Regions from separate parts of the Dietzia sp. IBK-p2-16D genome, predicted to be linked through region 2. Evidence: riboswitches for the same ligand, from Rfam matches in the RefSeq annotation. Region 2 holds a riboswitch; the other holds the start of a gene.
What was found. Region 2 has a riboswitch for cobalamin ahead of cobN (cobaltochelatase subunit CobN). Riboswitches for the same ligand answer to the same signal wherever they lie in the genome.
Positions count from the first base shown of each region.

Region 1 (4,383 bases), on a different contig from region 2:
GCGGTCCCCCGCTGCCCGTCCAGGACGCCGCGCCGTGCGCCCAGACCGGCGGCGGTACGCCGGTGGCACGCCCCGGCGAGGACGCCGGTCCCGCCGGTCCCATCGCGGACAACCCCGAGATCGCGACCGGGTACCGCACCGGGATGACCCCCGTGGCCACCGCGTCGTACTCGGTGTCCACCGCGCACCCCCTGTCCACCCTGGCCGCGTGCGAGGTACTCGCCGACGGGGGCACGGCCGCGGACGCGCTCGTCACCGCCCAGGCCGTGCTGGGGCTGGTCGAACCGCAGTCCTCCGGCCTCGGCGGCGGCGGGTTCCTGCTCTACTACGACCAGGGCACCCGGCAGCTCGAGACCTACGACGGCCGCGAGACGGCGCCCGCGGCCGCCACCGTCGACTACCTGCGCCACATCTCCCCCGAGGACACAGGCGAGCCGCAACCCGACGCCCGCCGCAGCGGACGGTCGATCGGCGTACCCGGCATCCTGCGGCTGCTCGAGTCCGCGCACGACGACCACGGCACCCGCGAGTGGCGGGAGTTGTTCGACCCGGCCGTGGTGCTGGCCGACGACGGGTTCGACATCAGCCCGCGTCTGGCCGCGTCCATCGCCGACGCCGCCGAGGACCTGGCCCGCGACCCCGACGCCGCCGCCTACTTCCTCGAGGGCGGCACCGGGAAACCCGCCGGGACTCGCCTGACGAACCCGGCCTACGCCAAAACCCTCGCAGCAGTGGCCAGCGAGGGCGCCGACGCGTTCTACACGGGCGCGATCGCCGAGGCGATCATCGAGCAGGTCACCACGCAACGCGAGGGCATCACGCCGGGCGCGATGACGCTCGACGACCTCGCCGGCTACCAGGCGACCACCCGCGACCCCGTGTGCAGCCCCTACCGGGACCACGCCGTGTGCGGCATGGGGCCGCCGTCCTCCGGCGGCACCGCGGTCGCAGCGACCATGACGATGCTGGCGGACAAGAACCTCGCCGCGTACCCACCGACCGGAGTCGACGACGACGGAGGCCTGCCCTCGCCGGAGGCGGTGCACCTGGTGACCGAGGCGGAAAGGCTCGCCTACGCCGACCGCGACGTCTACATCGCCGACCCACGCTTCGTCCCGCCGCCCCTCGGCTCGCCGCTGACCCTGCTGCGTCCCGGGTACCTGGCCGGGCGGGCCGAGCTCATCGACCCCGACCGCTCCATGGGCGAGGCCGAGCCCGGCGAGTTCGCCTTCGACGCCCGCGGCGTGTTCACCGGACCCGAGCACGGCACCAGCCACATCAGCATCATCGACGCCGAGGGCAACGCGGCCGCGCTGACCACCACCGTGGAGTCGGCGTTCGGTTCCTTCCAGATGGTGGAGGGATTCCTGCTCAACAACCAGCTCACCGACTTCGCGGCCGAGCCCCGCGACGAGGCCGGGGAGCTGCAGGCCAACCGTGTGCAGCCGGGCAAGCGGCCCCGCTCGTCCATGGCTCCCACGATGGTCTTCGACGGATCTCCTCTCGCCCGCGGCGACCTGCGCGCGGTGGTGGGCTCGCCCGGCGGATCGCGGATCATCCAGTTCGTGGTCAAGACGCTCGTCGGGATGCTCGACTGGGGCCTGGACCCACAACAGGCGGTGGGCGCCCCGTCGTTCGGGGCGAGCAACTCCCCCGAGACGGCGGTGGGCGGGGAGCACCCGGCGGTGGCACGCGACCCGGCGGCGGTGACCGGGCGGCTCACCGAGCTCGGCCACGAGGTCTCCACGGACGACCAATCGTCCGGGCTCTCCGCGATCCTGCGGCAGTCCGACGGCACCCTCGTCGGCGGCGCCGACCCGCGGCGCGAGGGGGTCGTGCTGGGCGGGTGAGCTACCCTCGACAGGTCCGGTCCTGCACCGGACACCGTGGTACACGGCGGAAGTCGGTGTGAATCCGACGCTGTCCCGCAACTGTGATCCCGTCCCCTCGGACGGGCAAGCCAGGTCGGCCGATACCGCGGCGCCGTACGAACTGACCTCGGACGAAGGACGGTTGCGTGCCGCGACGTCCTCGTCGCAGCCGAGCTGCTTTCGTCCTCCGTCTCCCGGAGGATGTCATGCACCACCCATACCGGCGGCCCCGCCGACCCCGCTCACTCCTGCTCGCGGCCCCCCTGGCCGCCGTCACCCTGCTCGTCTCGGCGTGCAGCGGGACCGGCGGCGACGAGCCGGCGTCGGCCGATCAGACCACCGCCGCGGCCGACGATCCGCAGGCGATCGTGTCGCTGGCCCCGGTCACCACCGAGATGCTCTACGCCGTCGGCGCCGGGGACCGGGTCGTGGCGGTCGACGAGCGCTCCGATTTCCCCGCCGGCGCCCCGGTCACCGACCTGTCCGGTTACACGCCCAACCTCGAGGCGATCCTGGGGTACGCACCGGACCTGGTGGTGCTCACCGACGACAACGGCGACATCGTGGCCGGGCTGGAACGCTCCGGCGTCGAGGTGCTCCAGCTGCCGGCCGCGCAGACCCTCGACGACACCTACGCGCAGCTCGAACAGGTCGGCGCCGCCACCGGGCACATCGGCGAGGCCGCGGAGCTGGTGTCACGGATGCAGGTCGAGATCGACGAGATCGTCGCCTCCGTGCCGGAGCGCGAGACCCCGCTGACGTACTTCCACGAGCTCGACGACACCTACTACACGGTCACCGACGCCACCTACGTCGGCGAGGTGTACTCCCTGCTGGGCCTGACCTCGGTCGCCACCGGTGACGACCCGTACCCCCAGCTGTCGGAGGAGCTCATCCTCGAGGCCGACCCCGACCTGGTGTTCCTCGCCGACGGCCAGTGCTGCGGCATCACCCCGGAGGTCGTCGCCGAGCGGCCGGGGTGGGACGGGTTGACGGCCGTACGCGAGGGACGCGTCCACGTGGTCGACGAGGACCTGTCCAGCCGGTGGGGCCCGCGCATCGTGGACTTCATGCGCGAGGTCGCGGCGATCGTCTCGGCGGTGCCCGACGCCGCACCGGCCACGCCGGACACCGCGGGGGCGGCCGAGAGCCAGCCCACCTCATGACCCGCCCGTCGCCTCGCCACGCCCTGGTGCTCGGCGGGGCGACGCTGCTGCTGGGGGCCGCGGTCCTGCTGGGCACCCTCATCGGCCCGGCGGGGCTCACCCCGGGCGGCGTGGTGCTCGAGCTCGTCGGCCGATTGCCGCTGGTCGAGGTCGACTCCGGGTTCACCGAGCGGCAGCAGGTCATCCTGTGGGAGATCCGTATCCCGCGGGTGGTGCTGGGGGCGGTCGTCGGCGCGATGCTGGCGATCGCCGGGGCCACCTACCAGGGCGTCTTCCGCAACCCGCTCGCCGACCCGTACCTGCTGGGTGTGTCCAGCGGGGCGGGCCTGGGCGCGACCCTGGCGATCGTCGTGGGCGGTGCGATGGGATCGGCGATGGTGCCGCCCGCCGCGTTCGCCGGCGGCATGATCGCCGTACTGGCCACCTACACGCTGGGCCGCAGCGTCGGCGGCGGACGCAGCGAGGTCGTCATCATCCTCGCCGGCGTCGCGGTGGCCGCGTTCGCCAGCGCCGTCCAGACGTTCTTCATGCAGCGCCACGACGAGACCCTCCGCCAGGTGTACTCGTGGATGCTCGGCCGCCTCACGACCAGCGGTTGGTCCGACGTGCAGACGGTGCTGCCGTACGTGATCGTCTCGGTGGCGGTGATCGCCCTGTTCCGGCGCACCCTCGACGTCATGGCGGTCGGCGACACCGAGGCCGCGACGCTGGGGATCGCCCCGGCGCGCGTGCGGTTGGTCCTCATCAGCGTGGCCACGCTCGGCACCGCGGCGGTGGTGTCGGTGTCCGGTCTGATCGGGTTCGTGGGCATCGTCATCCCCCACGCGGTGCGCATGCTCATCGGGCCGGGTCACCGGCTACTCCTGCCGGTATCGTTGCTGGTCGGGGCCACGTTCCTCATCCTCGCCGACGTCGTCGCCCGGACCGCGATGAGCCCGGCCGAGCTGCCCATCGGCGTGGTGACGGCGGCGATCGGCGCCCCGTTCTTCCTCCTGGTCCTGCGTCGCAGCCGGGGGCACATATGAGCGCCACACCGTCCGCTGGGTCCGCAGGGTCCGCAGGGTCCGCGCCCGCCGCCCTGACCTGCCGTGATCTGCGGGTCACCCGCGACCGCACCGCCATCCTCCACGGCATCGACCTCACCGTGCCCGCCGGCTCCTGGGTGTCCCTCGTGGGCCCCAACGGGTCCGGCAAGACGACCCTGCTGTTCGCTCTCGCCGGTCTCATCCCGGCCACCGGTCGCATCGAGGTCGACGGGCTGACCCCGCGCCGGGCCGGACGCCGCCGGGTGGCGCGGACGGTCGCGATGATGCCGCAGCGCCCGGTCGTCCCCGAGGGGGTCACGG
Region 1 covers NZ_JBYMTL010000002.1:304,129-308,511, reverse strand. Annotated here, with positions in the region: gene ggt (gamma-glutamyltransferase) at 1-1,850, shown strand, start outside; cobalamin riboswitch at 1,851-1,988, shown strand; gene AC3DE3_RS05760 (ABC transporter substrate-binding protein) at 2,078-3,037, shown strand; gene AC3DE3_RS05755 (FecCD family ABC transporter permease) at 3,034-4,062, shown strand; gene AC3DE3_RS05750 (ABC transporter ATP-binding protein) at 4,059-4,383, shown strand, end outside.
Region 1: linked by a shared signal. The riboswitch ahead of AC3DE3_RS05760 (ABC transporter substrate-binding protein) and the one ahead of cobN (cobaltochelatase subunit CobN) in region 2 are both predicted to bind cobalamin.

Region 2 (4,383 bases):
CCTGCGCGACCTCGTCGTCGTCGCCCTCCGGCGCGCCGTCACCCGCGCCGCCGTCACCCGCCCCACCCGCGGTGAGGCCCGCGGCGGCGAGAACGTCGTGCACCGCGGCGACGTCCCACTCCCGCGCGTCCATCCCCTCGACCAGCGCCTTGGCGAGCGCCTCGACCCGGTCGACCTCCTCGGTCGGCGCGCCCTCGGCCAGCCCGAGTGCGCGGCGCAGGCCCGGAACCGCCCCGGACTCGCCGCCCCACACCTGCGAGGCCCGCAGGATCGCCAGCACCAGCTTGACGCGCGCCTCGCCCGCGGGCGCCTGGCCCAGGACGTGCAGGCCGTCGCGGATCTGGACGTCCTTGATCTCGCACAGCCAGCCGTCGACGTGGAGGAGGAAGTCGTCGAACTCCTCGTCGTCGGGCCGCTGCTCGAGGCCCAGGTCCTCGTGCATGTGCGCGGACTGCATGAGCGTCCAGATCTGCGCGCGGATGGCCGGGAGCTTGGCCGGGTCCATCGACGCGATGTTCCCGTACTCGTCGAGCAGCTGCTCGAGGCGGGCGATGTCTCCGTACGACTCCGCGCGGGCCATCGGCGGGACCAGGTGGTCGACGATCGTCGCGTGCGCGCGGCGCTTGGCCTGGGCGCCCTCGCCGGGGTCGTTGACGAGGAAGGGGTAGATCAGCGGCAGGTCGGCGATCGCCGCGTCGGTGGCACAGTCCGCCGAGAGCGCGGCGTTCTTGCCCGGCAGCCACTCCAGCGAGCCGTGCTTGCCGATGTGCACCAGCGCATGCGCCCCGAAGCCGCGGGCGAGCCAGCGGTAGGCGGCCAGGTAGTGGTGGGAGGGCGCGAGCTCGGGGTCGTGATAGATAGCGACCGGGTTCTCGCCGAATCCGCGGGGCGGCTGGATGAGCAGGACGACGTTCCCTGCCTGGATGGTGGCCAGCACGATCTCGCCGGCGTCGTTGACGAACAGCTTCCCCGGCGCTGGCCCCCACGCCTCGACCATCTCCGCGCGCAGCGCCTCGGGCAGGTCCGCGGTCCAGCGCAGGTAGTCGTCGGTGGAGATCCGCACGTGACTGTCGGTGAGCTGGGCGCTGGTGAGCCACTCCTCGTCCTGCCCGCCCGCGGCGATGAGCGCGTGGATGAGTGCGTCGCCGGCGGCGGTGTCGTCGGCGAAACCGCCCTCCGCGACGGTGCCATCCGCCCCCGGCTCGGTGAGGTCGAGGCCCGGTCGATCGAGAAAGCGCGCGATGGGGCCGTCGTCCGGGCCCAGGTCGTAGCCCTCGTCGCGCATCCGGCGCAGCAGGCGGATGGTCGAGACCGGGGTGTCCAGACCGACGGCGTTGCCGATGCGGGAGTGCTTGGTCGGATAGGCCGACAGGACCAGCGCGACCTTGCGGTCGGCGGGCGCCACATGGCGCAGCCGCGCGTGGGCCACGGCGATCCCGGCGACGCGAGCGCACCGCTCCGGATCGGCCACGTAGCGGGGTAGGCCGTCGGCGTCGATCTCCTTGAACGAGAACGGCGCAGTGATGATCCGGCCGTCGAACTCGGGGATCGCGATCTGGTTGGCGGAGTCCAGCGGGTTGACGCCGTCGTCTGAGGCAGCCCAGTCCTCGCGGCTCCACGTCAGGCACAGGCCCTGCAGGACGGGAATGTCCAGCGCGGCGATGCGCTCGACGTCCCACGTCTCGTCCTCGCCGCCCGCACTCACCGCGCCGGGCGTGGTGCCGCCGGCAGCGAGAACCGTCACGACCAGCGCATCGAGAGTGCCGAGGGCGTCGAACAGCTCGTCGGGGGCCGAGCGCAGGGAGCCGGCGAAGACCGGCACTCCCACCGCGCCAGCGGCGTCGATCGCGTCGGCCAGCGCGTGGGCGAACCCGGAGTTCCCGCTCACCTCGTGGGCGCGGTAGTAGAGCACGCCCACGCGGGGCAGGCCGGGGGCTTCCGTCGTGTCCGGCCGCGGCGGCATCCCCCACACCGGCACGCTCTCCGGCGGCTCAAAGCCGGCACCGGTGAGCAGCACGGTGTCGGCCAGGAACGCGTGCAGCTGCGCGAGATTGCCCGGGCCGCCCTCGGCGAGATAGCGGTGCGCCTCGGCCGCGATGCCGATCGGGACCGTGGACAGCTCCATCAGGTCGGCGTCGGGGGTCTGCTCCCCACCCAGGACCACCACCGGGACGCCCGCGCCGAGCACGGCGGCGAACCCGGCCTCCCAGGATCGTCGGGAGCCGAGGATGCGGACCACCACCAGGTCGGCGCCGCCGAGCAGTGCGGGCAGATTCGCCTCGACGTCGAGTCGCGACGGGTTGCCGAGCGTGAACGCCGCGCCGGATTCGCGCGCGGAGAGCAGGTCTGTGTCGGAGGTGGACAACAGGGTGATGCGGGGCACGTCGTGCTGTGCCGAGGCGTCATCAGGGGACGCCGAACGCCGGTCGGGGCGCATGTTCTTCTCCAAACCCTCGTGGAACATGTCGCCGTGGCCGGTCTCCTGGCTTCCGCATCAACGCCGCGCGACCGACCTTCCCGGACCGATGAGTCCAGTGGTCTCCGACCCGGGAGGGACGGACGAGGGTGCGCGACTCCGCGACTACAGTGGCGAGGGCCGCGCCGGCTTTTCCTCCGGCTTCCCGAACACCACGGCACCGGGGAGCCTATCCGCCGGCCGCGGCCCCCGGCCGCCCGGCCGCCGCGCGAGGGTCGCGGGAGCCCGGGACGGCCGCCCCGATCAGGGGAAGTCCACCACCGCGAGGTTGAGGGGCAGCTCGTTCATCCGCGGCTCCGGCGAGAGGGTCGCCTCGTCGACGAAGGTGCCGGACAGGAAGTCGTCGGCGTCGGCGATCCGCTGCGGCGGGACCTGCCCGGCGTAGTCGAACCCCTTCAGCTCGTACGGCAGCGAGTCGGCCTCGAGCAGGCTCGGCCCGTCCATGAGCTGGAAGTGCAGGTGCGAGGCGTTGGCGTTGCCGGTGTTCCCGAGCTTGCCCAGCACCTGGCCCTCGGTCACCGTGTCGCCGGGTTTCACCGTGACCGAGCCGGAGATCATGTGTGCGTACATCGCGTACACGCCGTCACCGAGATCGAGCACCACGTGGTTGCCGTCCACGTTCTCGACGGTGAGCTTGGAGGCCAGTTCCGGGTTGCTGGCGGGCAGGACCCCCGGCGCGTTGGCGTCCATCCCGTCGAGGACCGAGACGACGGTGGCGTCGGCGACGGCGAGGATCTCGGCGCCGTAGTCCACGTAGCTCTCGTTGTGGTTCCTGTCGCCGGTATAGAACTCGCCCTGGTCGTTGGTGCGCTTCCAGTCGATCGCGAAGCGCTGGCTGTTGTTGAGCTTGCCGTTGACCGACATCACCGAGCTGCGGTGCGGGAAACCCGGTTCGCAACACCCGTTGAGGGCCACCCAGTTCTCACCCCGCACGGGCGGTGCGATGGCCGGCACGGTGCGGGTGGAGAAGGCGACCGGCGTCGAGAGGTAGTCGATGGGTCCGGGCTCGCCGAAGGCCGGCGAGGCGGCGCCGGTCCCGTAGAGGTGGTGCAGCACCGCGTCCGGGGCCTGGTCGAGCGAGTCGAGGGTGAAGTCGATGAACACGACCCGGCTCTCCTGCGGCGGGATCTGCGCGGTGTCGACGTACCCGGCGGGCAGGTCGCGCAGGCGGTTGCAGTCACCGAAGACGCAGTCCGGGTCCACGAGAGCGGCGGCGGAGAAGCTGGCGATGACCTTGGTGGGATCGGTGCCGTCCACCACGTCGATCTTGTCCACGCTCGTCGGCACCTTGGTGGCGTTGGTGAGCTGCAGGTCGTAGGCCACGTGGTACTTGCCGTCGGTGCCCTTGAACGGCAGCGGCGGGTTGCCGATGGGGGTCATAGTCAGCGCGGTGAACGCGTCCGGCACGGTCACCCCGGCGACGGACCCCGCGGCCGGTGATGCCGTGGTGGTGTTGGCCGCTTCGGCGGCGGCGGGTTCGGTGGCGGCGTCCGACGAGCACCCGGCCGCGACCAGTGCGACTGCGGTGAGGACGGAGGCGAGAAGGGTGGGAACGCGGCGAGGTGTCACGGTGGAGCTCCGTTTCTTCAGTTGTGAAGAAAAAACTTACCATCTGCGATCTGGGAAAAGTACACCCTCGATGGGCTGCCACAATGGCCGCCGTGAGCATCAGCGAACCCACCCGCCGGACCCGTGGCGACCTGTGCCCGGGCGTCCTGCGGCCGTGGCCGGCCTCCGACGGCGCCCTGGTCCGGCTGCGCGTGCCGGGTGGCCGCGTGTCACCGGCGGCCCTGTCCGCCCTGCACGGGGTCGCCGTGAGATATGGCGACGACGACAACGTGCACGTGACCACGCGCGCGAACCTGCAGCTGCGGGCTCTGCCGATCGGTCCGGACGGGCGGCTGCCC
Region 2 covers NZ_JBYMTL010000006.1:27,727-32,109, reverse strand. Annotated here, with positions in the region: gene cobN (cobaltochelatase subunit CobN) at 1-2,437, opposite strand, end outside; cobalamin riboswitch at 2,456-2,648, opposite strand; gene AC3DE3_RS13050 (M23 family metallopeptidase) at 2,720-4,045, opposite strand; gene AC3DE3_RS13045 (nitrite reductase) at 4,138-4,383, shown strand, end outside.